DNA from 3 places in the Nakamurella multipartita DSM 44233 genome. Region 3 is predicted to be linked to each of the others. Evidence: riboswitches for the same ligand, from Rfam matches in the RefSeq annotation. Region 3 holds a riboswitch; each other region holds the start of a gene.
What was found. Region 3 has a riboswitch for S-adenosylmethionine ahead of NAMU_RS31950 (putative leader peptide). Riboswitches for the same ligand answer to the same signal wherever they lie in the genome.

Region 1 (10,366 bases), 2.1 Mb from region 3:
TGCACACCGCCGAGGAGGCCGCGGAACTGCACGCGCTGGCCACCAGCGGCGCCCCGGCCTGACCCACGCCAGTGACCGTCTCGCTGTTGACCGAAGGGAGGTCCGCCCCCATGTTCGCCTGCCGCCGCGTCGCCCGCCGCACCAGCCGCCGAGTCGCCCGCCGCCGTTAGTCCGCTGCCGTTAGTCCGCCGCCGGTCACCGAGGGCAATCACCGCCCGGCGCCGCCGCATCGGGCCCCGATGGTCAGCGTCGACCGCCGGGGCCCGGCCCCCCGGTGGCCACCCGCGATCTGCGGGTGGCCACCCGGCCGGGGGCTCCTACACTCGGCGCCCATGCGGATCGAGGTGCTCGGACCCCTGCGGGTGCACCGCGGGTCGACGGCGATCGAGCTCGGATCACCCAAACCTCGGGCCCTGCTCGCCGCGCTGGCGCTGCATGCCAACCGTCCGGTGCCCGTCGACACCCTGATCGATTTCCTGTGGGGCCGGACGCCGCCGGCCGCAGTCACCGCGTCGTTGCACGCCTACGTCTCCAGCCTGCGCAAGGTGCTGGAACCGGGCCGGGCCGCGCGCGCCGCCGCCCAGACCGTGCTCACCTCGCCCGCCGGCTACGAACTGCGGGTTCCGGCGGATGCCGTCGATGCGCATCGCTTCGCCCGGGTGGTCCAGGACGTGCATGCCCGGCTCACCGGCGCCGATCCGCTGACCGTTCCGGCCGGACTGACCGCCGAGGCGTTGACCGGGTTGACCGTCGAGCTGACCGGGGCGTTGTCCTGGTGGCGCGCCGAGCCGTATCCCGAGCTGGACCGGCACCCGGCGGCCGACGCCGAACGGGCCCGGCTGGCCGACCTGCGCCTGGCCGCCCTGGCCGATCGGGCCCGCCTGCACCTGGCCCTGGGCCAGGAATCCACCGTGGTGGCCGATCTCGGTCCGGTCGCGCACGACCATCCGCTGCGCGAGGACCTCTGGGCGCTGTTCGCGCTCGCCCTGGCCCGGGCCGGGCGGCAGGGGGATGCCCTGCACGCGCTGCGCACCGTCCGGCAGTCCCTGGACGCCGAGCTCGGCATCGACCCGGGCCCGCTGGTGCGGGAGCTGGAACTGGCGGTCCTGCGCCAGGACGTCGTCACCGCCCGCTCGGTCCCCGGATCGGTGCCGGGAGCCGGGCCGGCTCCGGGACCCGACCCGACCGCGCTGCCGGCCGCCGTGGCGATGACCGGCCCGGTCACCGTCCGGTCCGGCGCCCCGCTCGTCGGCCGCGAACGCGAGCTGTCCGCGTTGCTGGGCGTGCTCGACGACGCCGAGGCCGGCTCCGTGCGGATCGCCCTGCTGGTCGGTGAACCCGGCATCGGCAAGACCCGGCTCACCGAAGAGCTCGGGATCCGCGCCCGCGCACGGGGTTTCGGCGTGCACGTGGGTCGCTGCTCGTCCGACGATGGCGCGCCCCCGCTGTGGCCGTGGGTCGGTGTCCTGGGCTCGCTCGCCGAGTCGCGGACCGATGACGGGCTGGCCGAGGCGGTGGCGTTGGTGCGGGCCGACCGGCCCGGCGGCGCCGACCGGTTCACCCGCTTCGAGTCCGTCGCCCGGGCCCTGGCCCGGATCACGGCCGGCGAGCGGCACCTGCTCGTGTTCGACGACCTGCACTGGGCCGACCCGTCGACCCTGGCCCTGCTGCGGCACATCACCGACACGGTCGACCGCGGCCGGCTGGCGGTGGTCGTCACGCGGCGGGCGCATCCGGCGCCGACCGGCGGGTTGGCCGAGCTCGGCGAGGCCCTGGCGCGGCGGCCGGCGGTGGGCCTGGACCTGTCCGGGTTGTCGGTGGCCGACGTCACGGCGCTCAGCGCCGCTCACCGGCCGGACGTCCCGGCGGACGGCGCCGCCCTGCGGGAGCGCACCGGCGGCAACCCGTTCTTCCTGCTCGAACTGCTGCGCGCGGCCGATCCGGCGCGGGGACCCGACCCGGGGGTCGGCGGGGTGCCGGCCGCGGTCACCGACGTCATCGCGGCGCGCGTGGGCCGGCTACCTGTTGAGCCCGGACAGGTTGGTAACGGCTGGCGTGCGGTAGGCGGGCGGTTTGCCCTTCAGCGCGGTGTGCGGCCGATGGTAGTTGTAGCGGTGCACGAACCCGGCCAGGGCGGCGGCTCGTTCGTCGTTGCAGGACCAGGCCTGGCGGTAGGCCCATTCCCGGGCCAGGGTCCGGTGGTACCGCTCGACCTTTCCGTTGGTCTGCGGTCGGTACGGTCGGGTGTACTTGTGGACCGTGGCCCCCAGCGCGGTGTTGAAGTCCTTGCCGCGGTAGCAGGAACCGTTGTCGGTCAGCACCCGGTGGATCCTCTCGATGCCGTGCGCGGCGAAGAACTCGACCGCGCGGGCCCAGAAACCGGCCGCGGTCACGGACTTCTCGTCGGCCAGTTCTTCGGTGTAGGCCAGCCGGGACCGGTCATCGATCGCGGTGTGCAGGAACGCGTACCCGGGTCGCTGACCCCGCTGGGAGGCTCGGTGGGCGTCGTTGCCCCGGCCGTGGATCCGCCAGCCGCCGCCGTCGGGGATGCGGCCGATCTTCTTCACATCGACGTGGATCAGGTCACCGGGCGCGGCCCACTCGTACCGGCGGACCGGTTCCCGCAGCTGATGGCCGGTGACGTCCAGGTCCCGCAGGCGAGAGATGCCCCGGCGCACCAGGACCCGGTGGATCGTCGACGGCGCCAGCGTGATCCCGAACTCGCGCAGCTCCGCGGCCAGCATCACCGGACCGAGCTTGAGGTGCCGCCGCAGATACTCCACGACGTCCTCGACCTGGGCGTCGACCTGGCCGGGTGAGGACACCGGGCGCGACGAGCGGTCCTGCAGGCCGGCCGGACCGTCGGCCTTCCAGCGGGCGTGCCACTTGGCCAGGGTTTGCCGGGCCACGCCGGCCTCGGCGGCGACGTGACAGATCGGCCGACCGGCATCGACGCGCTGGCACAGGCGTCGGCGTCCCTCGGGGGTCAGCGGGGCGTTACGGTGGGCCACGAGGGTCCTCCTGGTTCGGCGTGTTTGCTTGGTCGCTTCACACCTCACCAAGGGGACCCTCCCTCATGCCCGCAACCAGCCGACCCGGCGTGTCACCAATGTCCCTGGATACAACAGCTACCGGCGCCGACCCAGGAGATCCTGCGCGTGGCCGCCGTTGCCGGTCGCGCGATCGACCCGGACCTGCTGGCCGGCGCCGCGAACCTGGATCCGGATGGGGTGCTCGACGCGCTCGAACCGGCGGTGGAGGCCGGCCTGCTGGTCGTCACCGGCACCGGCGAGCTGCAATTCGGCCACGCGCTGGTGCGAGATGCCATCGAGGCCAACGACTCCGCGCTGCGCCGGCCGCGGCGGCACGCCGCCGTGGCCGGCGCCCTGCTCGATCGTGACCGCTCCGGTCACCGTCGGGCCGAGATCGCCCGGCACTGGCTGCGAGCCGGGCCGGCGCACGCCGCCCGGGCCTGGCCGGCCGCGGTCGCCGCGGCCACCGAGGCGACCGGGCTGGCCGCCCATGAGGAGGCCGCCGCCCTGCTGGCCGCCGCCCTGCACGCGCAGAGCGCCGACCGCACCACCGGCCCGGGTGACCGCTACGACCTGCTGCTGGCCCGGGCGGCGGCCTGCCGGGCCGCCGCGGACAACGAAGGGCAGCGGGCCGCCACCACCGAGGCCATCGAGATCGCCCGCCGGCTCGGTGATGTCGAGCGGATCGCGCTGGCCGGGATCGCGGCCGCCGAGGGCGGGCTGTGGTCCAACGTGCCCGAGGGGGCGCAGCACCCGGTCACCGTCGATGCCCTGCGCACCGCCGCCCGCGATCTGCCGGAGGGGGACTCACCCCTGCGCTGCCGGGTGTTCTTGGCCCTGTCCCGGGAACTGTTCTGGACGGCGCCGGGCGGTGACGGGCACCCCGCGGAGCGGGTGGCCCACGCCGAACGTGGTTTCGCCATGGCCCGCCGGCTCGGCGAACCACGGTTGCAGTCGTTCGCCTGCCGCACGCTGAGCCTGGCCGTCATGGGACCGTCCACCCTGGATCGGCGGACCGCCCTGACCGAGGAGTCCATCGAGTGTGCCCGCGCCGCCGGTGATCCCGACGGTGCGGGGGTCGGTCTGTTCTGGCGAGCCGTCCACGCCGGTGAGGCCGGACGGATCGCCGAGCGCCGGATCCCGCCGCCGAGGCGATGGAGCACGCCGACCGGCACGGCCTGCGCATGCTGCAGGTGATGCTGGGGGCCTACCAGTCCGCGTGGCTGGCACTGGAGGGCCGGTTCGAGCAGGCCGATGCCCTGCTGGCCGACAACCTGCGGCAGGCCGCACTGGCCACCTTCCCGTTCCGCACCGAGGCCGTGACGGCCGCGCGGGCCACCATTGCCTTGTGGCGTGGTGAGCCCGAGGTCACTCTGGAGCTGTTCCGCGGGCTGACCGAGGCGACCGCGACCGACACCGACACCGGGGTGTTGATCGGCCTGATCCGCAGCGGCCGGCTGGCGCCGGCCGCGGCCATGCTGGACCGGCGCCCGGTGTCGCTGGATGCCGACAGCTTCGCCGCGCCTTTTGATTTCGCGATCCTGGCCGAGGCCGCCCTGGTGGTGGGGCGGCCCGAGCTGGCCGGCCGGCTGTATCCGCTGATGCTGCCCTGGGCCGGCCGGACCGCCGCGGCCGGGACGGGCCCGCCGTTGGGACCGATCGATGCCTTCCTGGCGGCGGCGGCCGCCGCGGTCGGCGAGATCGATGTGGCCCGCCGGCACGCCGACGACGCCGCGCGGTTGTGCGCCAGCTGGCCGGCCCCGGTGGTGGCCGACTGGCTCGCCGATCTGCGCGCCCGGTACGGCTTCTGACCGGCAGCTCGGTCACCGAGCCGATCCGGAGCCGAAGATGCGCCGTTCGCGGCGCGCGTGGGCGGGCCGCAGCGCCACCCGCCAGGCCAGCGCGAGCAGGCCGGGAAACGTGCGCAGGACGGAACGCCGGACGTCCGGCGGCAACCCGTCGAGGACCCAGGACACGGCGAAGAGCTTGTCCCGCGCCGAATAGTGCGCGGCGAAGCCGGCGTCCATCCCGTGCCATTCCGCCGGCGTCACGTGCGCCTGGAGCAGCGTCATGGCCGCCGACTCCTCATGGCCCAGATGATGTCCGAGGCGCTCGGCGGTGGCGGCCACCCGCACCGCCAACGCTGCCCGGGTGTCCTCACCCGCCCCGGCGGCCAGCCGATCGAGCCCGGTGGCGCAGCCGGCCAGCAGCGGATCGATCTCCGCATGCTCGGCCTCCATGGCCAGCAGCACGGCCCGACCATCCGGGTCGCCGGCGGCGTCGACACGGGACAGGAGCAGCGGCCACAGGAGCTCATCCTCACCGGCGTGATGGTGGTGCAGGATGCGGGCGAACCGGCGCCAACGGCCCTGCAGCGCGCGCCAGGTGTCGCGCTCGTCCACCGCCGTCGTCGCCACCGCGGCCCCGAACCGGCGCAGGTCGCGGCGAAACGCATGGTGCATCAGGTACATCGGGGTCAGGTCGCACGGACCGGCGGGCGCGGCGGCCTGACCCGGGAGCCGGATCTGGGGAACGGGCGGGCAGGACGTGGGCATCGGGCGCTCCTGGGGTCGGTGGTGGTCGGCCCACCGTGCGCCCGGAGCCTTGGCCGGCACTTGAGGTGGACTTGACCCGGGGTTCGGCCGGCTTTCAGTGGTCCTTCAGCGCCTCCGTCCACACTCGGCGCCATGACCGACCTGACCGTCACCCCCGCCGTCCCGACCACCCGTCCGGCCGATCGCCGGATCGACATCCGGACCGCCATCGACCAGTACCGCACCTGCGAGCTGGCCACTCTGTCCCGCAACGGCGTCCCGATCGCCTGGCCGGCCGTCTTCGACTGGGACCCGGCCACCGACCGGATCGTGCTGACCACCTCGATCTCGTTCCCGCAGAAGGCGTTCAACATCCGTCGCGACCCCCGGGTGGCCCTGCTGTTCTCCGATCCGACCGGGACCGGGCGCACCGATCTGCCGCAGATCCTGGTCCGCGGGACGGCCGGGTGCCCGGAACAGATCCATCCCGGCACCACCGGACTCGAGCGCTACTGGCAGCGCCTGGCCCAGCGGCAACCCGCGTCCCGCACCTACGGCGCCAACCGGTTCAGCCGCCGGCTCTTCGACTGGTACTACCTGCGGCTGGTGATCACGGTGACCCCGGTGGAGGTCAGCACGGCGCCCGCGGCGGACCGGCGGCCGATGGGCGGCGCGGCCGTCGCCACGCCGGCCGACGGGGGCGCCTGGGCCCGGCTCGCGCAGGAACTGCCCGGATTCTCCGGCGCCGTGCTGGGCACCGCCGCCGACGGCGAGTTGCCGGTGTTGCGGCGGGTTCGGCTCACCCCCGCACCCGGGTCGGGCGCCTTTCTGGTCGACGACCCGGGCCCCGCGCTCACCGCCGGGCCGGCGTCGGTGCTGCTGCACCGGCACGACGACCTGCTGTGGAACCAGCGCCAGATCGGGGCGGTGGGTCAGCTGGTCCGATCCGGGGCCGGCACCTGGATGTTCCGGCCCGACCGGATGCTGCCGACGATGTTCCCGGCCAACGCGGTGGAGATGGCGCGAGTGGTGATTCGGGCCCGCCGGACCGCGAACCGCTACCTGCAGCGGCGCGGGCTGGACCGGCCGGCGATCGACTGGGCGGCCCACCGGGCGTGCGAGCAGCCCGGCGCCCAGTAGGCCTCGGTCGGCGCGGGGGGCCGTCCCGGACCGGTGCCGCCGGTGTGATCCAGGTCGTAGCGCGGCGCCCAGGCGTCTGCTAACGTCCACGTCCAAGGTCATGAGTGCCAGCAGATAGCCCCGGCTTGCTGGCCGGCAACCCTCCAACCGCGGTGGGGTGCCCCGGGTGAGGACCTGGCCGTGCGCGAGGTGCGCTCGGCAAGCGCGGGCCTCCGGTCTTCCTGGTGGTCCCACGGACCGTAGGGGTGGACCATCGTGACCATCGCACTCGAACGACCTGATCTGGCGGCCGCGCTGGCCGGCGACAACCCTTGGACCACGGAGCTTCCCGCGGCGGTCCGGCCGGCCCGTCGCGGCCCGGTGACCCACCCGCACGCCCCGGGCCTGGACCTGGTCGGCGCGCACGCCCGGGTGCCGCTGGCCACCGGCGGCACCGCCGAGTACGCCAATCTCGACCACGGCGCCTCCGCGCCGGCGCTGCGGGTGGTTCGCGACACCGTGGACGAGCTGCTGGAGCGGTACGCCAGCGTGCACCGCGGGGCCGGCTGGCACTCCAAGGTCTGCACCAGCCTGTACGAGGGCTCCCGGGAGCCGATCCGCAGCTTCGTCGGCGGGCGGGCCGACGACGCGGTGATCTTCACCCGGCACACCACCGATTCGTTCAACCTGCTCGCGCACTGCCTGCCGGCCCGGACCACCGTCGTGGTCTTCGAGACCGAGCACCACGCCGCGCTGCTGCCCTGGTCGGCCGAGCGGGCCCCGGGTCGCGACCGCCGGGTGGTCCGGCTGCCCGCCCCCGATTCCCCCGCGCACGCCGTCGCCCTGGTCGACCAGGCCCTGCGCCGGCGCGCCCCCGGGCCGGCCCTGCTGGTGATCACCGGCGCGTCCAACGTGACCGGCGAGGTGTGGCCGGTCGCCGAGCTGGCCCGGGTCGCCCGCTCCCGAGGAGCCCGCACCGCCCTGGACGCCGCGCAGCTCGCCCCGCACCGCCCGTTCTCGATCACCGACCTCGGCGTCGACTACGTCGCGCTGTCCGGGCACAAGCTCTACGCCCCGTACGGAACGGGCGCGCTGATCGGCCGGGCCGACTGGCTGGCCGCGGCCCCGCCGTACCTGATCGGCGGCGGCGCCACCGCATCGGTCCGGGACGACGCCACCGACTACAAGCCGCTGCCCGACCGGCACGAGGCCGGGTCACCCAACGTGCCCGGCACCGTGGCCCTGGCCACCGCCTGCCACGTGCTGGCCACCGCCGATCGAGAAGCCTTGGCCCAGGCCGAGACCGCACTGACCGAGACGCTGCGCCGCGGCCTGGCCGGCATTCCCGGGGTGACCGTGCACTCGCTGTTCGGCGACCGGGCCGACAGCATCGGCGTGGCCACCTTCACCATCGCCGGGCAGAAGCCCGCGGTGGTCGCCGCCGCCCTGTCCGCCGAGCACGGCATCGGCGTGCGCGACGGCGCGTTCTGCGCCCACCCGCTGGTGCGCAAGCTGCTCGGCGCGGCCGGCTGCGCCGACGCCGAGAACGGCCAGGCTCTGCGCGCTTCGGTCGGGCTGGGCACCACCACCGAGCACGTGCAGCGGCTGGTGCAGGCGGTCGAGTCGATCGCTGAGCGCGGCCCGCGGTTGCGCTACGTGGTGCGCGACGGCCGGCCGGTGCCGGCGGTGGACGGCCGCGAGCTGCCGATCATCGCCCCCTGGCAGCGGTAGGACGCTCGGGCTGTTCCGGCCGCCGCCGGGCTGATCGGCGGCCGGTCAGCCCGGTAGGGCGCAGCCGACCGGCAGTTCCAGCCGGTGGGCCGCCAGCAACGCCTCGTCGGCCAGGATGTCGCGGGTCGGGCCGTCGGCGACGATCCGCCCGCCGTTCAGGATCACCGACCGCGGGCACAGCTGCAGCGCGTACAGCAGGTCGTGGGTGACGATCACCGTGGACAGCCCGAGGGTGAGCACGATGTCGGCGAACTCGCGACGGGCCAACGGGTCCAGGTTCGACGATGGCTCGTCCAGGACCAGCACGGTCGGGTCCATGGCCAGCACGGTGGCGGCGGCGACCCGGCGACGCTGGCCGAAACTGAGGTGGTGCGGTGCCCGGTCGGCGAACGGCGTCATGCCCACGGCCTGTAGCGCGGCCTGCACCCGACGGTCCAGCTCGGCTCCCCGGTAGCCCAGATTGCGGGGACCGAACGCGACGTCGTCGCGGACGGTGGGCGAGAAGAGCTGATCGTCGGGATCCTGGAACACGATGCCGACCCGCCGCCGGATCTCCCGCAGGGAGTTCTTGGCCGCACTCACCCCGTCCACCCGGACCGTGCCGGCGCCGGCCAGCAGCGTGCCGTTCAGGTGCAGCACCAGGGTGGTCTTGCCGGCGCCGTTAGGACCCAGGATGGCGACCCGCTCCCCCGGCGTGACCGTGAGGTTCACCCCGAACAGCACCTGCCGGCCGTCGGGATAGGCGAAGGCCAGATCCCGCACCTCGAGCCTCCCGGTCATGCCGCCGCCCGGACCGCGACGGCACAGATCAGGCCCGCGGCCACCGGCGCGGTCAGCGCGGCGACCCAGGCCCGGCGGGCCGGCGCCGCGTCCGCACCCGCCGTCGCCGGCCGGTCGGGTCCGAGGCCGTACCCGCGGGCCAGCATGGCGATGTAGACGCGCTCACCGCGCTCGTAGGCCCGGACGAACAGGGTGCCCGCGGTCCGGGCGATGCCCATGACCTGCCACAACCACCGCGGATCGTCCCCGCGGGACTGCCGCGCGATCCGCATCCGGCGCAGGTCGTCGGCCAGCACCTCGCCGTAGCGAACCATGAACCCGGCGATCCCGACGACCGGTCTGGGCACCCGCAGGCGTTCCAGCGCGTGCAGCAGCTCCGGCACGGTGGTGGTCGCGGTCAGCAACGAGGTGGCGGCCACCCCGAGGGTGCCCTTGACCACGATGTTCCAGGCCCCCCACAGTCCCGGTTCGGACAGGCTCAGGAATCCGACCTGGACGAACGGACCCCCGCCGACCAGTGGCAGGAACACGGCGAAGGCCAGGAATGGCACCTCGATCACCAGCCGGCGGACCCACCGGCCCAGCGGCACCCGCGCGGTGACCGCGATCAGCACCAGGATCAGCCCGTCCGCGACGAACGCCCAGACCGCCGCCCGCGGGGTGGCGACCACCGCGAACACGAACAGCACGGTGGCGACGAGTTTGCACTCCGGCGCCAGCCGGTGCACCCCGGAGTCGGCGTGCACGAAAAACACGTGGCGGTGCGCCACCTCGTCGGCCACCGGGATCACCCTGCCGGCGTCGCCGTGCGGCGACGGGCTCGACGGATGGCCAACCCGACCCCGCCGGCCAGCACGAAGCACAGCAGGACGCCGATGACCCCGGACAGCCCGGTGGACAACCAGGGCGTCTGCACTCCGGCCACTCCGTAGTCGGCCAGCGGCGCGTCGGCCATGGCGTGGGCGGTGGCCTGGGCCTCGAAGCCCTGGTCGATGGCCACCCGTTCCAGCCCGTCCGGTGCGGAACTGGCCAGCGGGCTGACGAAAAAGGCCAGGATCAAGGCGATCCCGACACCCGGCAGCACGAACCAGGTGAGCGACCGGCGGCTCATGCGGACGATCCCCGGGTGCTCGCCGCGGGGCCGGTGGGATCGACCGTGCCGACCAGCAG
Region 2 (10,366 bases), 2.9 Mb from region 3:
CGGACGAACGGGTAGACGGTGGCCCAGTTCTTGGCCGCGGCGCCGGCCAGGAACGCCGGCACGTGACCTTTGTTGAACTCGGCCGGCCGGTGCAGGCCCATCGCCGACCAGAACGGGGCCAGACTGCGACCGACGCTGGTGCGGCGCAGCGACCGGGCGGCGGACTGCAGCTGCTCGGCGGTCGGGGCGTACCACCAGACCATCAGGTCGGCGTCGGCCCGCATCCCGGACACGTCGTAGTAGCCGCGGATGCTCACCCCCTGCTCGGCCAGCTCGGCGGACAGCTCGACCAGCTCGGTGGTGGCCTTGTCCACGGGGGCGTCCAGCTCGTCGGTGCGGGCGTAGACGGAGTACGCGGTGTAGACGATCTGCTCGTTGATCTGCCGGGCCGTCGGCCGGGTTCGGGCCGGCGCCGCTGTCTGCTCGTTCGTCACGCAGACCATCCTGCCCGACCGGGGCCCGCGCCCGGCCCTCCGGTCGCGTTGAACTGGCCACAGCCGGCGGCGGTCAGGCTGGCGATCAGCGCGGCGGCCTGGCCGCGGGCGTCGGCGATGACGGCGCCCAGGCCGGTGCCGGCCATCGCCGAGCCGACCACGGTCAGCCCCGCCGGCGCGGCGGCGGCGCGCAGGGCGGCCACCGCGGCCGCGTGGCCCGGCCGGGGCACCGGCAGGGCCGAGTCCCAGCGCACGACGGCGGTGCCGACGACGTCACCGGGGCGCAGCGGCACTCCGAGCAGTTCGCCGGCGTCGGCCAGGGCCAGCGCGGGCAGCTCGGCGTCGCCGGGGAGCACCTCGCCGGCGCCGCGGCCGTAGGACAGGCGCAGCACGTGCCGGCCGGGGCCGGCGGCCCGGGCCAACCAGGGCCACTTGGCGGTGGCATGGGTCAGCGCCTTGGCCCCGGGCCCGCGGGCCCGGCGGGCGACCAGGATGCCCGTGCCCCGCGGGGCGGCGTCCAGGCGTTCGTCGTCGAGCACCAAGGTGACCAGGGCGACCGGGGCGACCGGCTGGTCCAGCGCTGCCGTCAGCGCGTGGTCGATCCGGTCGGGCATCAGCTCGCGGGTCACCGGGGCGGGCAGGGCCAGCAGGACGTGCCGGGCCGGCACGGTTCCGGCGTCGGTGTGGACCTGCCAGCCGTCGGTCAGCCCGGACAGCCCGGTCAGTCCGGTCACCCGGACCCCGGTGCGCACGGTGCCGCCGGCCGCGGTGACCGCGGCGACCAGCGCGGGCACCAGGGTGTGCAGCCCACCCTCGAGCGAGGCCACCGCCGACCCGGGCCGGCCGCCGGCGCCGCGCAGCTGCCGGGCGGCCCCGGCCAGCGAGCCGGCCTCGGCCAGGGCGGCGGGCAGGGCGGGGGCGACGGTGGCGATGTCCAGGACGTCCGGGTCGGCCGCGTAGACGCCGCCGGCCACCGGTTCGACCAGCCGTTCCAGCACCCGCCGGCCCATCCGGGTCCGGACCAGGGCGCCCAGCGAGCGGTCCGGCCCGCGAACCGGGAGCAGCCGGTCGGCGCCGGCCCGCAGGGCGCCCGGCAGCCCGATCACCCGGCGCACGTCGGCGGCGAAGGGTCGGCCTGGGATGCCCAGGAACGCCAGGGCCGGCAGCGGCGCGGCGCCGCCGGCGTGCCGGACCCAGGCGCCCACCGGTGAGGGCTGGCGCACCCGGTCGGTCAGTCCCAGCTCGTCGATCAGGGCGGCGGTGGCCGGGCGGGCCACCGCGAACGATTCGGCGCCGGCGTCCAGGTCGAGCCCGCCCACGGTGTGCGCGCAGACGACCCCGCCGGCCCGCGCCGCGGCCTCCAGGACCAGCGGGCGCAGCCCGGCCCGGGCCAGATCCAGGGCGGCGCTCAGGCCGGCGAGGCCGGCGCCCAGCACCACCACCTCCGGCCCGGAAGCGGGGTCCGGCCCAGGATCCCGCGGGCTCATTCCGGCCGGGAATGCACGAACTCGACCAGCTCGGTGAGCACGTCCGGGTCGGTGTCCGGCGGGACGCCGTGACCCAGGTTGACCACGTGCCCGGGGGCGGCCCGGCCGCGCCGGATCACATCCTCGGCGTGCGCATGCAGGGCCTGACGGCCGGCGAACAGCAGGGCCGGGTCGATGTTGCCCTGCACCGGCGTCGCGCCGCCCAACCGGTCGCTGGCCTCGTCCAGCGGGATCCGGTGGTCGATGCCGACGACGTCGGCGCCGACGTCGCGCATGGCGGTGAGCAGCTCGCCGGTGCCGACGCCGAAATGCACCCGCGGCACCGGCAGGTCGGCCACCGCGGCGAACACGGCCGCCGAGTGCGGGGCGACGAACCGCTCGTAGTCGGGCCGGCTCAACGCGCCCGCCCAGGAGTCGAAGACCTGCACCGCCGAGGCGCCGGCCAGGATCTGGGCCCGCAGGAACGCGCCGGTCACCCCGGCCACCCAGGTCAGCAGCGCGTGCCAGACCTGCGGCTCGGCGTGCATCAGGGTCTTGGTCAGCCGGTGATCGCGGCTGGGCCCGCCCTCGACCAGGTAGGAGGCCAGGGTGAACGGGGCCCCGGCGAAGCCGATCAGCGGCGTCGACCCGAGCTCGGCGACCACGCCGGCGGCCTCGGCCGCCACCGGCGCCAGGGCGTCGGGATCCAGCGTCGGCAACGCGGCGACGTCGGCGGCGGTGCGGATCGGGGCGGCCACCACCGGGCCGGTCCCGGCCACGATCTGCACGTCGATCCCGGCCAGCTTGAGCGGCACCACGATGTCGCTGAACAGGATCGCCGCGTCCACGCCGTGCCGGCGCACGGGCTGCAGGGTGATCTCCGCGGCCAGCTCGGGCATCAGGCAGGACTCGAGCATGCCGATGCCCCGGCGGACCTCGCGGTACTCGGGCAGCGACCGGCCGGCCTGGCGCATGAACCAGACGGGCCGGTGGGCCGGCCGGGTACCCCGGTAGGCGGCCAGCAGCGGCGCCCCGGCGGTGCGGCCGTCGACCAGCGGATGGGTCGGGGGGAGCGCGTCACCCATCGGGCCGGCGGCGGTCCCGGTGGCGGTCTCGGAAGCAGTCATCCCTGCCATCGTGTCACCTCGGCCACCCGGCCGGCCGGCGCGGTGCCCGGCTCCGGACAAAAGTCCTGGTCAGACCGGGTCGGCAAAGCTAGGTGAGGCTTGCCTTCGTACCGGGCCGGACGGTCCCACCGGTAGCATTCCGGATCATGCTCATGGTTCTTGGCGCCAGCCATCACGACCTCGAGCTGACGCAGTTGGACCGGCTCGCCATGCACCCGACGCTGCTCAGCCGGGCCGTCGGCGAGCTGGCCCGCCAACCGGACATGCCGATCGACGGCGCCGTCGTCGTCTCGACCTGCAACCGGCTCGAGATCTACCTGGACGCCGCCCGGTTCCACGACGCGATCGAGGGCGTCGCCGCCCAGCTGGCCCAGGTGACCGGGCTGGACGCGGTCGAGGTCGCGGCCATGCTCAAGGTCCGGGTGGGCGCGCCCGCGGTGGCCCATCTGTTCACCGTGGCCTCCGGGCTGGACTCGATGGTCGTCGGCGAGGTGGAGATCGCCGGGCAGATCGCCCGGGCGCTGCGCGAGGCGCAGGCCGCCGGCACCGTCTCGCCCCCCATCAACCAGCTGTTCCAGACCGCGGCCCGGGTGGCCAAGCAGGTCGCCACCGAAACCGGGCTGGGCGCGGCCGGCCGGTCGGTCGCCTCGGTCGCCCTGGACATCACCGGCGTCGGCCCGGGCGGGCCGGGCGCGCAGACCGCGCTGATCATCGGCACCGGCGCCTACGCGCGGGTCGTCGCCGCCGAGCTGCGCACCCGCGGGGTCACCCAGCTGCTCGTGCATTCGCCCAGCGGCCGCGCCGACACCTTCGCCGACCGGCACGCCGCCACCGCCGTGTCCGCCGCCGACCTGGTCGCGACCATGGCCCAGGTCGACCTCGTGGTGGCCTGCAGCGGGCAGTCCGCCGGGATGCTCGACGAGGCCATGCTGGCCGCCGCGGTCGCCGCCCGGTCGCGGCCGTTGCCGATCATCGACCTGGCCCTGCACCCGCATGTCGCCGGACCGGCCCGGGCAGTGCCCGGGGTGCGTGTGGTGGACCTGCATTCGGTGCAGCAGCAGGTCGATCCGGCCCACCTGGACGCTGTCGTCTCCGCCCAGGACATCGTCATCGCCGGCGTCGCCGCCTTCGAGGAGCGGATGGCCATCCGGCGGTTGGATCCGGCCGTGGTCGCGTTGCGCCAGCACGTCACCGGCACGGTGGAGAAGGAACTGGACCGGCTGCGGGCCAAGTACCCGGCCGACGTGGCCGCGGACGTGGAGCGGGCCCTGCACCGGGTGACCCAGGCCCTGCTGCACACCCCGACGCTGCGCGCCCAGGAACTGGCCCGCACCGGTGACGGCGCCGGTTACGTCCAGGCCCTGCACACGCTGTTCGGCATCGACATCACCGAATCGGAGACCGCGGCGCACCCGGTCGCCGCCCTGCGCACCAGCTGAGCCCACCAGCACCGCGCACCAGCAGAGCGCACCAGCCGAGCACTCCGAGCCGGGCGGCCCGTCGACGACGAACGACGACGAACCGCCCGCACCGGGGTCAGGCCAGTCCGGCCGCCTCGAACGCACCCAGGGTCGGCTTGATCGTCGCGGTCGGCCCGACCTCGCCGGCGATCGCGTCCAGCGTCTTGAGGCCGTCACCGGTGTTGAACACCACGGTCTCGGCCTCGGGGTCGAGCTGGCCGCTGGCCAGCAGCTTGCGCAGGGTGGCGATGGTGACGCCGCCGGCGGTCTCGCCGAAGATGCCCTCGGTGCGGGCCAGCAGCTTGATGCCGGCGATCACCTCGTCGTCGCTGACGTCCTCGATCGCCCCGCCGGTGCGCCGGGTCACGTCCAGCACGTACGGGCCGTCCGCCGGGTTGCCGATGGCCAGCGACTTGGCGATGGTGTCCGGCCGGACCGGCTTGACCACGTCCCAGCCCTGCTTGAACGCCTCGGACACCGGCGAGCAGCCGGTCGCCTGGGCACCGAACACCTTGTACGGCGTGGGTTCGACCAGGCCCAGCTCGCCCAGCTCGGTGAAGCCCTTGTCCACCTTGACCAGCTGCGCGCCGGAGGCGATGGGGATGACGACCTGCTCGGGCAGCCGCCAGCCGAGCTGCTCGGCGACCTCGAAGCCCAGGGTCTTGGAGCCCTCGGCGTAGTAGGGCCGGACGTTGACGTTGACGAACGCCCAGTCCTCCTGCTCGGCGGCGATCTCGCCGGCCAGCCGGTTGATGTCGTCGTAGTTGCCGTCGACCGCGACCAGGGTGCCGCCGTAGGCGGCGGTGGTCAGGATCTTCTGCTGCTCCAGATTGGCCGGGATCAGCACGACGGACCGGATGCCGGCCCGGGCGGCGGCCGCGGCGACCGCGTTGGCCAGGTTGCCGGTGCTCGGGCAGGCCAGCACGGTGAAGCCGAGCTTGCGGGCCGCGGCCAGCGCGACGGCGACGACGCGGTCCTTGAACGAGTGGGTCGGGTTCCCGGAGTCGTCCTTGACCCAGAGCCGGCGCATGCCCAGCTCCTTGGCCAGGTTGTCGGCCCGGATCAGCTTGGTGTTGCCCGGGTTCATGTTCGGGGTCTGTGCGACGTCGGCCGGCACCGGCAACAGGTCGGCGTACCGCCAGATGTTCGCCGGACCGGACTCGATCCGCTGCTTGAGGGCGTCGCCGCGCAAGGTGAACTCGTAGGCCACCTCGAGCGGCCCGAAACACTCCATACACGCGTAGTACGGGCCCAGTTCGACGCGGTTGCCGCACTCGCGACAGGACAGCGCGACGGCGGGACCCAGATCGATGCCGGGCGCGGAGGCGGAACCGGCGGACCCGGGGGTGGACAGCACAGAGGTCATGACGAGGCCTTTCTGCTCATCTTCCCCGCCGAAGCGGGACGGAAGTGGCACCTGCTGTCGATCGGCCCCGGACGCGCGGTCAGGAGATGACGATCATCAACAGTGGTTGCCGGGGCTTCATCGGGCCGTGTCCCTCTGCCCCTCTGGATGAGGTGGGTTCTTCAGTTGTCCGGCAATCGTAACGCATCTCCCGAGGCCGCCGACCGGTCGCGACGGCCGGCCGCGACGACTGGCCGGGGGTCGTCGATCGGCGGTGCGGCGGCCGGTGTCACAGCCCCCTGGCACCATGTCGGGCATGGCGCAGACGGGATCCGGGTCGGGTGAGCTGACCCCGCTGGTGCTTCTCACCGGTGACGAGCAGCTGCTGGTCGACCGGGCGATTTCCCGGGCGACGGCCGCGGCCCGCCGGATCGAGGCGGGCGCCGAACGCCGCGACGGCGTCGCCGCCGGGCTCACCGTGGGGGAGTTCTCCGACCTGGTCGCGCCGAGCCTGTTCGCCGAACCCCGGGTGGTGGTCATCCGCGGCGCGCACGAGGCCGGCAAGGACCTGGCCGCCGCGCTGATCGGGTACACCAAGGACCCGGTCGAGGGGGTGTGGCTGGTCGTCCAGCACGCCGGCGGCGCCCGCAACAAGGCCATCGGCGAGGCCCTGACCAAGGCCGGGGCCACCGTGGTGACCTGCAACAAGATCACCCGGCTCAACGAGCGGATCGACTTCGTCCGGGCCGAGATCCGGCGGGCCGGCGGCACCACCAACCCGGCCGCGGTGACCGCGCTGGTCGAGGCGGTCGGCTCGGATCTGCGGGAGCTGGCCGCGGCGGCCGACCAGCTGGTGGCCGACACCGGCGGCACCGTCGACGAGCAGGCGGTCCGCCGCTATCACCGGGGCCGGGCCGAGGTCACCGGGTTCACCGTGTCCGACGCCACGATGTCCGGTGACCTGGCCGGCGCGCTGGAGTCGCTGCGCTGGGCGCTGGGGGTCGGGGTGGCGCCCGTGCTGGTCGCCGATGCGCTGGCCGATGGCGTCCGGACGGTGGCCAAGGTGTCCGGGGCCAAGGGCGGCAATTCCTACGCGATCGCCTCCGCGCTGGGCATGCCGCCGTGGAAGGTCGATCGAGCCCGGGGGATGGCCCGCGGCTGGTCGACCGACGGGTTGGTCGGCGGCATGGCGATCGTGGCCGAGCTGAACGCCGCGGTCAAAGGCGCGGCGGTCGATGTCGAGTACGCGTTGGAGCGCGCGGTGATCGATCTGGTGGCAGCACGAAAGCGCCGGTGACCCGCTCGGTCACCGGCGCCGGAAGCGGTGGATCAGACCTGGTTGACCAGCTGGGTCAGCGCCGACTTGCGGTTGGCGGCCTGGTTCGCGTGGATGACGCCCTTGGAGGCGGCCTTGTCCAGGCTGCGGCAGGCGGCCTTGAGCTCGACCTCGGCCGCCGTCTTGTCGCCGGCCTCGGCTGCGGTCCGCACCTTGCGCACGGCCGTCTTCAGCGACGACTTGACCGACTTGTTGCGCAGTCGCGCAGCTTCGTTGGTGCGGTTGCGCTTGATCTGGGACTTGATGTTGGCCACGCCGGAATGCCTTCGTTTCGTCGTTGGGAGTGACCGACACGTTCGTCGATCGTGGGTGTGACGCCGTCGGGCACACACGGCGGTCCACTTTACCAGCCGCCACAAGCCGGTCACAAACCCGAGCTGATCTTCCCGTAGCGATCAGGGGCAACGATACGCGGTCGGCTCGGGCCGGCCGTCGCTGTCCAGCGCGGCGCCCACCCAGCCGACCACCCCCGGGTCGGCGGGCAGGTCCAGGTGCGAGACCGTCGCCCGGGGGCATCGGTCCTGGATGACCAGCGACCGGACCCGGTCGGCCGGCCCAACCGGCGACTGCCCGTCCACCGGCGTCACCACGGTGTCGTCCCGGCTGGAAATGGTCGCGTAGCGCACCTGCCCGTCCAGGTCGCCGCCGGCGTCCAGCTCGGTCAGCAGGGCCGAGCCGGCGGTCTGATCCGCGCAGGCCGGACAGGCGGCCGCCGGCACCCCGGTGAGCAGGTCCGCGGTCGAGCCGTGGAACGACGGCGCGATCAGCACCGCGCTGGCCACCGCCGGGGCCAGACCGTCCAGCCGCAGCGCGGTCCGCAGCACCAACCCACCCTGGGAGAACCCGACCACGTCGACTTGATCGGCCCCGGTCGCGGCGCGGACGTCCTGGACGAAGCCGGCCGCGGCGCTCGCCGAGTCACGGACCGGGGCGACGCCGGCCAGGGAGTAGTTCAGGCCGTAGACGCAGCGCCCGCCGGCCTGCAGCGCCGCGGCCAGGGCGGTGAAATTGCTCTGCACCGTGGAGAACGTGCCGGGCAGCAGCACCACCGGCCGCTCCGCCGACCGGCAGGACGGGTCGTTCACTCCGGGGACGTGCACATCGGGAAGGGGGGACCGGATCCGGGACGGGGACGCAGTCGGTGCCAGGGTCGGCACCGACGACGAGGGGGTCGGGGCAGCGGTGGTCGGGACAGCGGTGGTCGGGACGGCGGTGGTGGCCGGGTCGGTCGGCGCGCCGGCGGCGGAGCAGGCGCCGACCGCCAACAACAGCCCGACCAGCACCGATGCCGGTCGGCCGGCCCGAACAGTGCGCCTCATCGCCTGCCACCGTAGAGCCGGCCGGGGTCCCCGGAGAAAGTCGGAAGAAAAAGTCGGAAGAAAAGTCGGCCCGGCTGTCGTCCGGCGCGGTGGTCGTTCGTGGTCATGGTGCAAGGGGTGATCGAGCCGGTCACCCACCCGGACCGCAAGGAGTCACCGATGAAGCTCAGCCTGAACATCTTCGTCAGCCTCGACGGCGTCATGCAGGGCCCCGGCGCCCCGCAGGAGGACACCACCGGAGGTTTCACCCGGGGCGGCTGGCTGGTCCCGCACCTGGACGAGGAGTTCGGTCGGATCGTCGACGAGGAATGGTTCGCCCACGCCGACGCCGTGCTGCTCGGGCGGACCACCTTCGACATGATGCGGCCGTACTGGAGCGCCTACCCGAACCAGGAGGAGCTGGTGGCCCGCGTGCTGAACACCTTCCCCAAGTACCTGGTCTCCGACACGCTCACCGACGAGCAGGCGGCCTGGGGTCCGACCACCGTGATCCGCGGCGACGTGGTCGAGCAGGTCCGGGCGATCAAGCAGCAGCCCGGCCGGGAACTGCAGGTACATGGCAGCTGGCAGCTCGCGCAGACCCTGCACAACGCCGGGCTGGTCGACACCTACCGGCTGCTGGTGTTCCCGGTGGTCGTCGGCCAGGGCAAGCGCCTGTTCGACGAGCACAGCCGGCCGACGGCCTTCCGGACGGTGTCGCGGACGGCCACTGCGGGCGGCCTGACCCACCTGGTTCTCGAGCCGACCGCGTTCACCAGCGGTGACCTCACCGCCGACGGCACCACCGACCTCGAGGCCGACGGGACGGAGGTGAGCGCCACCGTCCCGGCCTGAGCACGCCCCGAACCCATCCCGCACGATCACCCCGTAACCCACAGGAGCCCACCATGAAGCAGTACATGCTCTCCGTCCACCACGAGTCCCCGGCCGAGGTCGCCGCCATCACCGAGCAGGACATGCAGCGGATGTTCCAGCAGGTCGACGCGTTCAACGAGCAGGTCCGGCAGGCCGGCGCCTGGGTGTTCGCCGGCGGCCTGGAAGACATCGAATCGGCCACCGTGGTCGACGCCCGCGGCGCCGAGGCGGTCATCACCGACGGACCGTTCTCCGAGACCAAGGAGTACCTGGGCGGCTTCTGGGTGATCCAGGCCGCCGACCTGGACGAGGCCCTGGAATGGGCCCGCAAGGGCTCGGCCGCCTGCGAGGGCCGGGTCGAGGTCCGCCCCTTCCAGGGCGAGGCCTAGCCGCCACCGGCGGTCTTCGTCCGGGCGGGCGATCGTCGGGTGAAATGGGGGCATGCCCGACGACCCCGCTCCGCGCATCGACACCGCCCCGCGCATCGGTTCCGTCCCGGCCCGGAGCATCGAGCAGGTGTTCCGGGCCGAGCACGGACGGCTGGTCGCCACCCTGATCCGTCGCTTCAGCGACATCGACCTGGCCGAGGAAGCGCTCGGCGACGCGCTGGTCGTCGCGCTGCAGACCTGGCCCGAGCAGGGCCTGCCGGCCAATCCCGGCGGCTGGCTCACCACCACGGCCACCAACCGGGCCATCGACCGGATCCGTCGTGAGTCCACCCGGGACGCTCGGCACCGGCAGGCCAGCGCCCAGACCCTGACCCAGCACGACCCGATCGCCGAGCGCGACCGGCAGGAGGAGGAGGTCGGCGTGATCACCGACGACCGGCTCCGGCTGATCTTCACCTGCTGCCACCCGGCGCTGGCCCCGGAGGCGCGGGTCGCGCTCACCCTGCGCCTGCTCGGCGGGCTGACCAGCACCGAGATCGCGCAGGCGTTCCTGGTCCCGGAGCCGACCATGGCCCAGCGGCTGACCCGGGCCAAGCGCAAGATCAAGACGGCCGGCATCCCGTACCGGGTGCCGC
Region 3 (10,366 bases):
TGGGGTGTCCACGTGCACGTCGCGGTGGACGATCGGGACAAGGTGCTGCCGATCATCGACGGGCTGCTGACCTACCTGCCGCACTTCCAGGCGTTGAGCGCGTCCAGCCCGTTCTGGTCCGGCGAGACCACCGGGTACGCCTCCAACCGGGCGCTGATGTTCCAGCAACTGCCGACCGCGGGCCTGCCCCCGCAGCTTGCCGACTGGGCGCAGTACGAGTCACTGGTCGACGACCTCACGCATACCGGCGTCATCGACGTGCTGTCCGAGCTGCGCTGGGACATCCGACCGTCGCCAAAATGGGGCACGATCGAGGTACGCACGTTCGACGGCATCTCCACGGCCCGCGAGATCGGTGCGATCGCCGCGCTCACCCAATGCCTGGTCGAGTACTTTTCCCGGGAACTCGACGCCGGGCGGACCGTGCCCACCCTGCAGCCCTGGTTCGTCCGGGAGAACAAGTGGCGGGCGGCCCGCTACGGCATGGACGCGATCATCATCCAGAACGCGGCCGGCGACGAGCGTCTGGTCACCGAGGACCTGCACGAACTGGTGCCGCGCCTGGAGCCGGTCGCGGCCGACCTGGGCTGCCCCCAGGAACTGCAGGACATCCTGCAGATCGCGGACCACGGCGCCAGCTACCAGCGCCAGCTCCGCGTCGCCCAGGCCCATCACGGCAGCCTCAAGGCCGTGGCCTCCTCGCTGGTCCGTGAGCTCCGGGAGGGGCGGCCGACCACGCACTAGGACGCTCCTGAATTATCCGTATGTCGGCCCCTGTTGATCTTGTGGGTTCGGGATGATCTTGGTGTGCAGGGTCGGTCGCGGGATCAGCGTGAGTTGTTGGATGCCGAGTCGGTAGTCGGTGGGCTGCTCAAGCCGGGCAGCGTGTTCGCGTTTCTGGCCGCGCACCGTCGGGAGGTGTTCCCGGACGGCATGTTCGCGGATCTGTTTCCGTCGGGTCGGGGCCGCCCGTCAGTGCCGGCCGACGTGATGGCGTCGGTGATTGTGCTGCAGGCTCTGCACGGCCTGTCCGACGCGGACACGGTGGACTCGGTGACGTTCGATCTGCGGTGGAAGGCAGCGTGCGGGTTACCGGTGACCGCTGCGGCGTTCCATGCCACGACATTGACGTACTGGCGGCGTCGGCTGGCCGCTTCGCAGTCGCCGAACCGGATCTTCGACGCGGTCCGCCAGGTCGTGGACCAGACCGGGGTGCTGGCTGGAAAGAGCAGGCGAGCGTTGGATTCCACGATCCTGGACGACGCGGTCGCCACCCAGGACACGGTCACCCAGTTGATCGCGGCGATCCGCCGGGTCCGCCGCGAGGTACCCGGCGCCGCCGAGGTCGTCGGCGAGCACTGCTCGGCTCACGACTATGACGACCCGGGCAAACCGGCGATCGCCTGGAACGATCAGCAGGCCCGCGAGGCCCTTGTCGATGCGCTGGTCACCGACGCGCATCGGGTGCTGGGACACCTGCCCGACCAGGAGCTCGGACCGAAGGCGGCGGACGCGGTCGCCCTCTTGGCGTTGGTCGCCGGGCAGGACGTGGAACCGGTCGAGGGCTCGGACGGCACCGACGGACGGTGGCGGATCGCGCAGCGGGTCGCCCCGGACCGGGTGATCTCCACCGTGGACCCGGAGGCGCGGCACGCCCACAAGACCGTCCACCGGCGGCAGGACGGGTTCAAGGCACACATCGCGGTCGAACCCGACACCGGTCTGGTCACCGCCTGCGCGGTGACCATGGCCAGCGGACGCGGCAACAGCGACGCCGAGGTTGGACCCACCTTGCTGGCACAGGAGACCGAAAAGCTGCACGTGCTGGCCGATTCGGCGTACGGATCGGGATCCGCGCGGGCCGAACTGGACCATGCCGGGCACATCGCGTTGATCAAGCCGTTCCCGCTGCGGTCGGCCGTGCCGGGCGGGTTCACCCTGGACGACTTCACCGTCGACCCCGAGGCCAGGACGGCCACCTGCCCGAACGGGGTGACCCGGTCGATCACCGCGCAATGGTCCGTCACCTTCGGAGCGGCTTGCCGCGGCTGCCCGCTCCGGGCCCAATGCACGACCAGCGACGCCGGTCGATCGCTGAAGCTGACCGAGTACGAAAGCCTGCTCAGGGCGGCCCGTCGACAAGCGGAAACCGAGGACTTCCAACAGGTCTACCGACGGCACCGGCCGATGGTCGAACGATCGATCTCCTGGCTGGTCCGCGGCAACCGCAAAGTCCGCTACCGCGGCGTCGCCAAGAACGACCACTGGTGGCACCACCGCGCCGCTGCGATCAACCTCAGGCGAATGCTCACCCTCGGGCTGACGCGGGTGAGCGGGACGTGGACCATTGCACCGGCCTGACCGGCCGGCACGAGACCTCACCGGGCCGTGAGCAACGGCCCGTCCCTCCGATCAGTCAGGAGAATCATCCAGGGCCGGGCGACGACTCAGGACCACGCCTGACAGCCCGATCACGCGCGAACGCTCCCACTGTCCCAAAGCGAACTCCCGAACCCACAAGTGACCGTTATTCAGGAGCGTCCTAGCCGGCCGGGCGGCGGCGGTCGACCGCCGCCGCCCACTCGACGGTCGCCCGGATCGGCCCGATCAGCGCCGAAGAGCCTTGCGGGCCAACCAGTTGCCCACGAACTGGGCGACCTGGACCAGGATGATGATGGTGATGACCGCGATCCAGGTGACCACCCAGTTGAAGCGCTGGTAGCCGAAGGTGATCGCGAAATTGCCCAGACCGCCCCCGCCGACCGCGCCGGCCACGGCGGTCATGTCGACCACCGCCACGAACGCGAACGTGTACCCCAGGATCAACGGCCCGAGTGCCTCGGGTATCAGCAGGGTGACGATGATCCGCATCGGGCTCGCCCCCATCGCCCGCGCCGCCTCGATCACGCCCGGGTCGATGCTGACCAGGTTCTGCTCGACGATGCGCGAGATGCCGAAGGAGGCGGCCAGGGTCAGCGGGAAGATCGCGGCCGCGGTGCCGATGGTCGTGCCCATCGCCAACAGGGTCAGCGGGCCGACCGCGGTGATGAAAATGATGAACGGGATCGGCCGCACGAAGTTCACGATGACGTTGAGAATCGTGGAGGCCGGCCCGCTTTGCAGCAGTCCGCCCTTGCGCGTGGTGTACAGCAGGATGCCGATCACCAACCCGAAGAACCCGCCGACCACCATCGTGACGGTCACCATCACCAGCGTCTGACCGATCGAGCTCAAGAAGACCGGCCACAACGTGCTCCAGTCGGTGCTCATGCCACGTCCTCCACCACGGTCACCGCACGCAGATCGGCCACCGTCCGGTCGACCGAGTCCGGCGAGCCGACCAGCTCGAGGGTGATCTTGCCGAACGAACCGTCGTGCAGGGAGGTGATGCCGCCGAAGACGAAATCGAACTCCAGGTCGCTGACCCGGGCCCGGTGGGCCAGGACCCGCCCGATGCGGTCGTCGTTGGTCACGTCGACCAGCACGAGCCGGCCCTGATGCCGCTGCTTGAGCCGCTCGACGTCCACCCCGTCCGGCCGGTCCCGCAAGGCGGATTCGACGAACTTACGGGTGGTGTCGGCCTGGGGCCGGGAGAAGACTTCATACACCGATCCGACCTCGATCAGCCGGCCCCGGTCCAGCACCGCGACCCGGTTGGCAATGCTGCGCACGACGTCCATCTCGTGCGTGATGACCACCACGGTCACTCCGAGTTCGGAGTTGACCCGCTGCAGCAGACGCAGCACGTCCTCGGTGGTCTCCGGGTCCAGCGCGCTGGTCGACTCGTCGGCCAGCAGGATGGACGGGTTGGTGGCCAGGGCCCGCGCGATCCCCACCCGTTGCTTCTGCCCTCCGGACAGCTGATCGGGATAGCTCCAGGCCTTGTCCAGCAGCCCGACGAAGTTGAGCAGCTCGGTGACCCGAGCCTTCTGCTTGTCCTTGGGCCATTTGGCGATCTTCAGTGGGTAGGCGATGTTCCCGTAGACGTGGCGCGACCGCATCAGATTGAACTGCTGGAAGATCATCCCCATCCGGGAGCGGACCTGACGCAGCTCCCGCTCGGACAGGGTGGTGATGTCGGTGCCCTCGATGACGATGTGACCGGCGGTCGCCGACTCCAGGGCGTTGATCATCCGCACCAGGGTGCTCTTGCCCGCCCCCGAGCCGCCGATGATCGCGAAGATGTCCCCGGCCTGGATGTCCAGCGTGACCCCGCGCAGGGCGCTGACGGCATCCGGTCCCTGCCCGAAAGTCTTGCTCACGTCCTGGAACTGAATCAGCGGTGCCACGGTGTCTCCATCGGTGCGGGGTCTGTCGGGGCTGGACGGGGCCCCGGCCGGGGCACCCTCGGCGCCGGTGCTCACTTGCTGTCGCGGACCGTCTGCTCCAGACCGGTCAGGATGGTCTGCAGGTCGGTCTGCGGGCGATCGACGATCACCGCGGTGCCCTGGGAGGCGTTCACCACCGCCGCAGTCACCGCCGGATCGTGGTACAGCTCGACGATCGTGCGGTAGGTCGGGTTGTCCTGGTCCGCGGCCCGCGCCACGAAGGCGTTGATGTAGGGCTCGGCGGCCGGCTTGGACGGGTCGTCGTTGTAGAGCGCCTGGGACGGATCGAGCTTGGCGTCCAGGGCGAAATTGTTGTTGACGATGGCCGCATCGACCGAGGACAACGAGGTGACCGTCTGCTGCGCATCGACCGGCACGACCGTGACCTTCGAGGCGGCGGTATCGATGTCGGCCGGGGTGGACAGCACGGTGCCGCCGCCCTTGAGCGAGATCAACCCGGCCTGCTGCAACACCAGCAGCGCCCGCGCCTGGTTGGTCGGATCGTTGGGGATGGCGACCTGCCCGGCCTGCGGGATCTGCTCCAGCGCGGTATGCCGGGTCGAGTACAGCCCCAGGGGCACGACGACCGTCGAGCCGATCGGGGTGAGCGTCTGATCGGCCGAGACGTTGTAGTTGGCCAGGTAGAGCAGATGCTGGAACAGGTTCAGATCCAGCTGGCCCTGCGCCAGCGCCGGATTGGCCTGCGTGTAGTCACCGAAATTGACTGTCTGCAGATCGATTCCCTTGTCGGCGGCCAGTTTGATCAGGATGGGCCAGTAGTCGGCACTGGCCTCGGTGGTCCCGACCTTGACCACGACCTTGTCCTCATCCGAGCGGGTGAGAGTGACGATCAGGACGGTGGCGGCGACGGCCAGGGCCACCACGGCGGCCACGACACCGACGATCAACCCGGTGCGGGACTTCTTGCGTTCGGGCAGGGCCGCGGGGGTACCGGTGGGTTCGGATCCGGAGGTCATGGGTCTGTTCCTTGACTGCAGAGCGACGACATCGCCGCATGAGGGTGAATGAAGACAGACCGTGCTTCCTCGGCGACGCGCGAATCTGGGAAATGACGGGCCGGTAGTGCTCGGACCACCGCATCGAGACGCGAATGTCGCGTCAGATCAGGCAATTCCGTCCGCGGACGGCAGGCTCGAGCGAGCCGGTTGGGCCGATCAACAGCCCGGACACAGCCCCCCGGGCAGGGTGGTGTGCGCGAACAGAACGGTCGGGACGAGCTGCGGACATGCGGCAGCCCTATCGCTGCGATCTGTCCGGTTCGTCAACACCGCTCCAACGTAGAGCGATACCTCCGGCATGGTCAAACGACCGGGGCAAACCCCGTGGTGTCGTTGCTCACCGACACTGTGTCCGGGATCATCGACCGACTCATGGTGGCCCCGCCGGGGATGGATTGACCCTGCGCCGGTTGATCCGCTACCTTTCTTGAAAGGTCATGAGTCCCAGCATCGAGCTCCGGCTAGCTGGGCGGCAACCCTCCTCCGCGGTGGGGTGCTCCGGATGAAGACCTGGCGGGGCCGAACGGCTCCCGCAAGCGCGGGCTCGCTCATCACGAGTCCACCGGACGAGGGACTGACGAGGTGAGGACCATCATGAACGTTGCGCCCACCGAGTTCTCGTGTCCACCCGCGTCGGCCGCCTGGTTCTGCCGGCGTCATGTGGATCTGCAGCGCGTCGCCAGCGCGCTGTGTCCCGGTTGCTGACCACTCCTGCCGCGGTGATCGCTGCCCCGACCCGGTATCGGGCGGGCGGTCTGTCGCCGTCTCGCACCGGCTGATCGACACCTTCGTCCGAGCCGGCATTTTCCGCCTGCGTACGCCGCCGCGCACTTCTTCCCGGGGCCGCCGCGGTCCGCTTGGCGTGCCCATTTCCGTTGACCAGCAACAACTGTCGTCCTCGTACTACCACCCGCCCGCCAGAAAGGCCCCCGATGACCAGACGCCCGCTCCTGCGGCGCCTCGCCACCGCCACCGCACCGATCGCCGCCGTCGGCGCCGCCCTGCTGCTCGCGGCGTGCTCCGGCTCGACCACCTCCCCGTCGACCAGCTCCCCGTCGGCCACGTCAGCCGGCGCCGTCTCCAGCGGCTCGGTGTCGGCGGCCGCCGACTCCCTCGACCTGTCCGGCGTCACCCTGCGGATCGGCGAAACCGGTTACAAGCAGCAACAACTCCTGCTGGAGAAGGCGGGCCTGGCGGACACGCCCTACACCACCGACTTCAGCCTGTTCCAGGGCGGCAACCTGCAACTCGAGGCGCTGGGGGCCGGCGCCATCGACCTGGCCAGTGCCAGCGAGATCCCGCCGATCTTCGCCGCCCAGTCGGGTGGCCCCGGCTCCCTGGCGATCGTCGCCGTCCGCCAGGGCAACACGCTGACCCAGGAGGTCGTGGTTCCCGAAGGGAGTTCGATCACCGACGCCGCCGGCCTCAAGGGCAAGAAGGTCGCCTACGTCCAGAACACCACGGCGCACTACTTCCTGTACAAGGCCCTGGAACAGGCCGGCCTGAGCTGGAGTGACATCGAAGCGGTCCCCCTGTCCACCAGCGACGGGCTGGCCGCCCTGCTGTCCGGCCAGGTGGATGCGCTGGCGTCCTACGGCAACGCCATCATCTCGGCCCACGCCAAGGGCGCCAGCACCATCGTCGACGCCCGGGACATCCTGTCCGGCAATTTCGTCTACGTCTCGACGCCGACGGTGATCGACGATCCGGCCAAGCATGCGGCCATCGCGGACTACTTCTCCCGGCTGCAACGGGCCTTCAACTGGGCCCGGGCCAACCCGGACACATGGGCCGCGGTCGTCGCCGAGCAGACCAAGCAACCGGTCGAGCAGGCGCTGAGCACCTTCACCGACGGTGAGGCGCAACGTCCGAGCAAGTTCGTGCCGACCTCGGCCGAGGCGATCGCCTCCCAGCAGGACGTGCTCGACACCTTCGTCAAGGCAGGCATTCTCACCACCGGCTTCAGCATCGGCGACTACTGGAGCACCTCGTTCGACGCCGACCTGACCGCGATCGAGGGCGAGTATGTCGGCGGCTGACGTCAGCGCCGGCGCGTTGCCGGCCGCGCGGGCACGGGCCCCGCGGCCGGTCGCTCCGGACAACGGTGTGCTCCCCACCGGCCCGAGCGAGCACCCGATCCCGGTCACCGTCATCACCGGTCGGTCAACCCGAGCGGGCCGCCCGCGGGCCCGCCGGGCGCGGGTGCCCCGATGGGTGATCAAGTCCATCAGCCCACTGCTGTTGATCCTGCTCTGGTACGTGCTCAGCGCCGTGGGCTGGTTGTCGGCGAATACGTTGGCCTCCCCGCAACGGGTGGTGGTCAAGGCCGGTGAGTTGCTGCGCACGGGCGAGCTGCAGGAGGCCATCGTGGCCTCGGCCCAGCGCGTCGGGCTCGGGTTGTTCTTCGGCGTCACCGCCGCTCTGGTCGCCGCGCTCATCGCCGGGCTGTTCAAGGTCGGCGAGGACATCATCGACGCCCCCATCCAGATGCTGCGGACCGTGCCCGTTGTGGGCCTCATCCCGTTGCTGATCATCTGGTTCGGCATCGGCGACCAGCCCAAGCTCATCCTGATCGCCCTGGGCGTCTTCTTCCCGCTCTACCTAAACCTGTTCGCCGGGATCCGCGGGACCGACCCGGCGCTGATCGAGGCCGGCCGCACCCTGGGCCTGCGCAAGCTCGGCCTCATCCGGCACGTCATCCTGCCGGCCGCGGTGCCCAGCGGCCTGGTCGGCCTGCGGTACTCGATCGGCGTGTCCTGGTTGATCCTCGTTTTCGCCGAGACCATCAACGCCACCACCGGTATCGGCTTCCTGGTGAACACCGCTCGCGAATTCTTCGAGACCGACACCATCGTGCTGTGCCTGGTGTTGTACGCGCTCCTGGGCCTGTTGGCCGACCTGATCGTCCGCGGACTGGAAAGGGTGTTGCTGGCATGGCGACCGTCGTTCACCGGGACCTGACTTGCTCCCCCGCCGTTCCGGCGGACGCCGCGCCCTTCGCGGTCCGGGTCCGGGGGCTGACCAAGCGGTTCGGGGACCGCGCCGTCATCTCCGACCTCGACCTGGACATCGCCCCGGGCGAGTTCGTCGTGCTGCTGGGGGCCAGCGGGTGCGGCAAGAGCACGCTGCTGCGGATCCTGGCCGACCTGGACCGGGACCTGGACGGGCGCGTGGAAGTCGCCACCCGCCGCGCGGTCTCCTTCCAGTCACCCCGGCTCATGCCGTGGAAGAAGGTCTGGCGCAACGTCGTGCTGGGGTTACCGGGCCGGCCCGACCGGGCGCGGGCCGAGGCGGCGCTGGCCGAGGTGAACATGACGCACCGCAGCGATGTGTGGCCCAAGGTGCTCTCCGGCGGCGAGGCCCAGCGGGCGTCGCTGGCCCGGGCACTGGTCCGGGAACCGGACCTGCTGCTGCTGGACGAGCCGTTCTCGGCGCTGGACGCCCTGACCCGGCTGACCGCGCAGGCATTGGTCGCCGACCTGTGGACCCTGCACGGGTGTGCGGTGCTGCTGGTCACCCATGACGTCGAGGAGGCCATCAAGCTGGCCGATCGGGTACTGGTCATGCGGGACGGCGTCATCGCCCACCAGGCCGTGGTCGAACAGGAGCGGCCCCGCGAGGTCGCCGACCCCCGGTTCGTCAGCCTGCGCGCCGAGCTGCTGGCCCACCTCGGCGTCCAGGAGCACGGATGACCGCCGACCTCCTCGCCCCGGGCCGCATCGACCTGCGGGACCGGCTGCGCACCGTGCTGAACCCGGACGAGATCACCTGGCAGGACGACGCCCTCGAGGCGGCCGCGGTCGACCGGTCCGGGCTGCGGCTGCCCGGTCGCCCGCTGGCCCTGGTCACCCCCGGCTCCGTCGACGGCGTGCGCGCGGTGCTGCGACTCGCCCAGGCGGCCGGGGTCACCGTCGTGCCGCGGGGTGGGGGCAGCGGCCTGTCCGGCGCCGCCGCCGTCCCCGACGGCGCCGTGGTGCTGTCCACCACCCGGCTCGACCGCATCCTTGAGATCGATCCGGCGGACGGGGTCGCCGTCGTGCAACCGGGGGTGATCGTGGCCGACCTGGACGCCGCGGCCGCCGAGCACGGTCTGCTGTATCCGCCGGACCCGGCCAGCCACCGGATCGCGACGGTGGGCGGCACCATCGCCACCAACGCCGGCGGCCTGCGCTGCGTGAAATACGGCGTCACCCGCGACAGCGTGCTCGGTCTGACCGTCGTGCTGGCCGACGGTTCCCTGCTGCGGACCGGCGGACGGACCTTGAAGGGGGTGGTCGGGTACGACCTGACCGGCCTGTTCGTCGGCGCCGAGGGCACCTTGGGGGTGGTGGTCGAGGCGATCGTCAAGCTCTGGCCGCGCCCGATCCACACGCGGACCGCGGTCGCCTTCTTCGACTCCGCCGAACTGGCCGCGGCCGCGGTGACCACCGTCGCCGCCACCGGGGCCCGGCCCAGCGCCCTGGAGCTTATGGATACCGGTGCCCTGCGGGCCATCGACCGGGCGCAGCACACCGACCTGGCCGGGCGCGGCTCGGCCCTGCTCATCGCGCAGACCGACGGTTTCGGAGCCGACGCCGAGATCACCGCCGTCGCAGACGCTCTCACCCGAGCCGGGGGGCGCACCGAGCTGCCCGACCAGGCCGCCGCCGAGCGCTACCTGTGGTTGCGCCGGCATGGCCGCGGCGTCCCCGCGGACGAATGGGTGATCGGGGAAGACGTCGCCGTCCCTCGCTCGGCCCTGCCGGCCGCCGTCCGCGCCATCGAGGACATCGCCGGGCGGCACGGTCTGGACAGTGCACTGGTCGCCCATATCGGCGACGGAAACCTGCATCCCGTCCTCACCACCCCGAAGTCGTCGACGGATCAGGGGGTGGCGCCGACGAGGCTGCACCGGGCGGCCGACGAGCTGGTCCGGACCGCGCTCGCCCTGGGCGGCACCATCACCGGGGAACATGGCGTCGGAATTGCCAAGCGGCCCTGGCTGGCGGCCGAGCTCGCCGAAGACAGCCTGGCCCGGCA

Region 1: it holds a riboswitch for S-adenosylmethionine, as region 3 does, so the genes downstream of both, NAMU_RS03895 (aminotransferase class V-fold PLP-dependent enzyme) here and NAMU_RS31950 (putative leader peptide) in region 3, are expected to answer to the same signal.
Region 2: it holds a riboswitch for S-adenosylmethionine, as region 3 does, so the genes downstream of both, thrC (threonine synthase) here and NAMU_RS31950 (putative leader peptide) in region 3, are expected to answer to the same signal.

Annotation. Positions count from the first base shown of each region.
Region 1 is NC_013235.1:860,574-870,939, reverse strand. Features, by position in the region: gene NAMU_RS03925 (hypothetical protein) at 1-62, shown strand, start outside; partial or broken gene NAMU_RS30815 (BTAD domain-containing putative transcriptional regulator) at 240-1,703, shown strand; gene NAMU_RS30810 (IS481 family transposase) at 2,019-3,011, opposite strand; gene NAMU_RS03915 (hypothetical protein) at 3,159-4,229, shown strand; gene NAMU_RS03910 (hypothetical protein) at 4,187-4,843, shown strand; gene NAMU_RS03905 (hemerythrin domain-containing protein) at 4,856-5,587, opposite strand; gene NAMU_RS03900 (pyridoxamine 5'-phosphate oxidase family protein) at 5,720-6,706, shown strand; SAM riboswitch class IV at 6,803-6,917, shown strand; gene NAMU_RS03895 (aminotransferase class V-fold PLP-dependent enzyme) at 6,962-8,416, shown strand; gene NAMU_RS03890 (energy-coupling factor ABC transporter ATP-binding protein) at 8,462-9,196, opposite strand; gene cbiQ (cobalt ECF transporter T component CbiQ) at 9,193-9,978, opposite strand; gene NAMU_RS30215 (PDGLE domain-containing protein) at 9,984-10,307, opposite strand; gene NAMU_RS30210 (energy-coupling factor ABC transporter permease) at 10,304-10,366, opposite strand, start outside.
Region 2 is NC_013235.1:1,706,899-1,717,264, forward strand. Features, by position in the region: gene hemQ (hydrogen peroxide-dependent heme synthase) at 1-434, opposite strand, end outside; gene NAMU_RS07730 (protoporphyrinogen/coproporphyrinogen oxidase) at 431-1,870, opposite strand; gene hemE (uroporphyrinogen decarboxylase) at 1,918-3,036, opposite strand; gene NAMU_RS07740 (glutamyl-tRNA reductase) at 3,174-4,466, shown strand; gene thrC (threonine synthase) at 4,564-5,853, opposite strand; SAM riboswitch class I at 5,867-6,007, opposite strand; gene holA (DNA polymerase III subunit delta) at 6,140-7,129, shown strand; gene rpsT (30S ribosomal protein S20) at 7,162-7,422, opposite strand; gene NAMU_RS07760 (lipase family alpha/beta hydrolase) at 7,564-8,487, opposite strand; gene NAMU_RS07765 (dihydrofolate reductase family protein) at 8,593-9,321, shown strand; gene NAMU_RS07770 (YciI family protein) at 9,375-9,731, shown strand; gene NAMU_RS07775 (RNA polymerase sigma factor) at 9,784-10,366, shown strand, end outside.
Region 3 is NC_013235.1:4,818,340-4,828,705, forward strand. Features, by position in the region: gene NAMU_RS21495 (glutamate--cysteine ligase) at 1-744, shown strand, start outside; gene NAMU_RS21500 (IS1182-like element ISNml3 family transposase) at 808-2,361, shown strand; gene NAMU_RS21505 (methionine ABC transporter permease) at 2,608-3,270, opposite strand; gene NAMU_RS21510 (methionine ABC transporter ATP-binding protein) at 3,267-4,289, opposite strand; gene NAMU_RS21515 (MetQ/NlpA family ABC transporter substrate-binding protein) at 4,361-5,305, opposite strand; SAM riboswitch class IV at 5,781-5,892, shown strand; gene NAMU_RS31950 (putative leader peptide) at 5,942-6,052, shown strand; gene NAMU_RS21520 (ABC transporter substrate-binding protein) at 6,280-7,386, shown strand; gene NAMU_RS21525 (ABC transporter permease) at 7,373-8,308, shown strand; gene NAMU_RS21530 (ABC transporter ATP-binding protein) at 8,281-9,039, shown strand; gene NAMU_RS21535 (FAD-binding oxidoreductase) at 9,036-10,366, shown strand, end outside.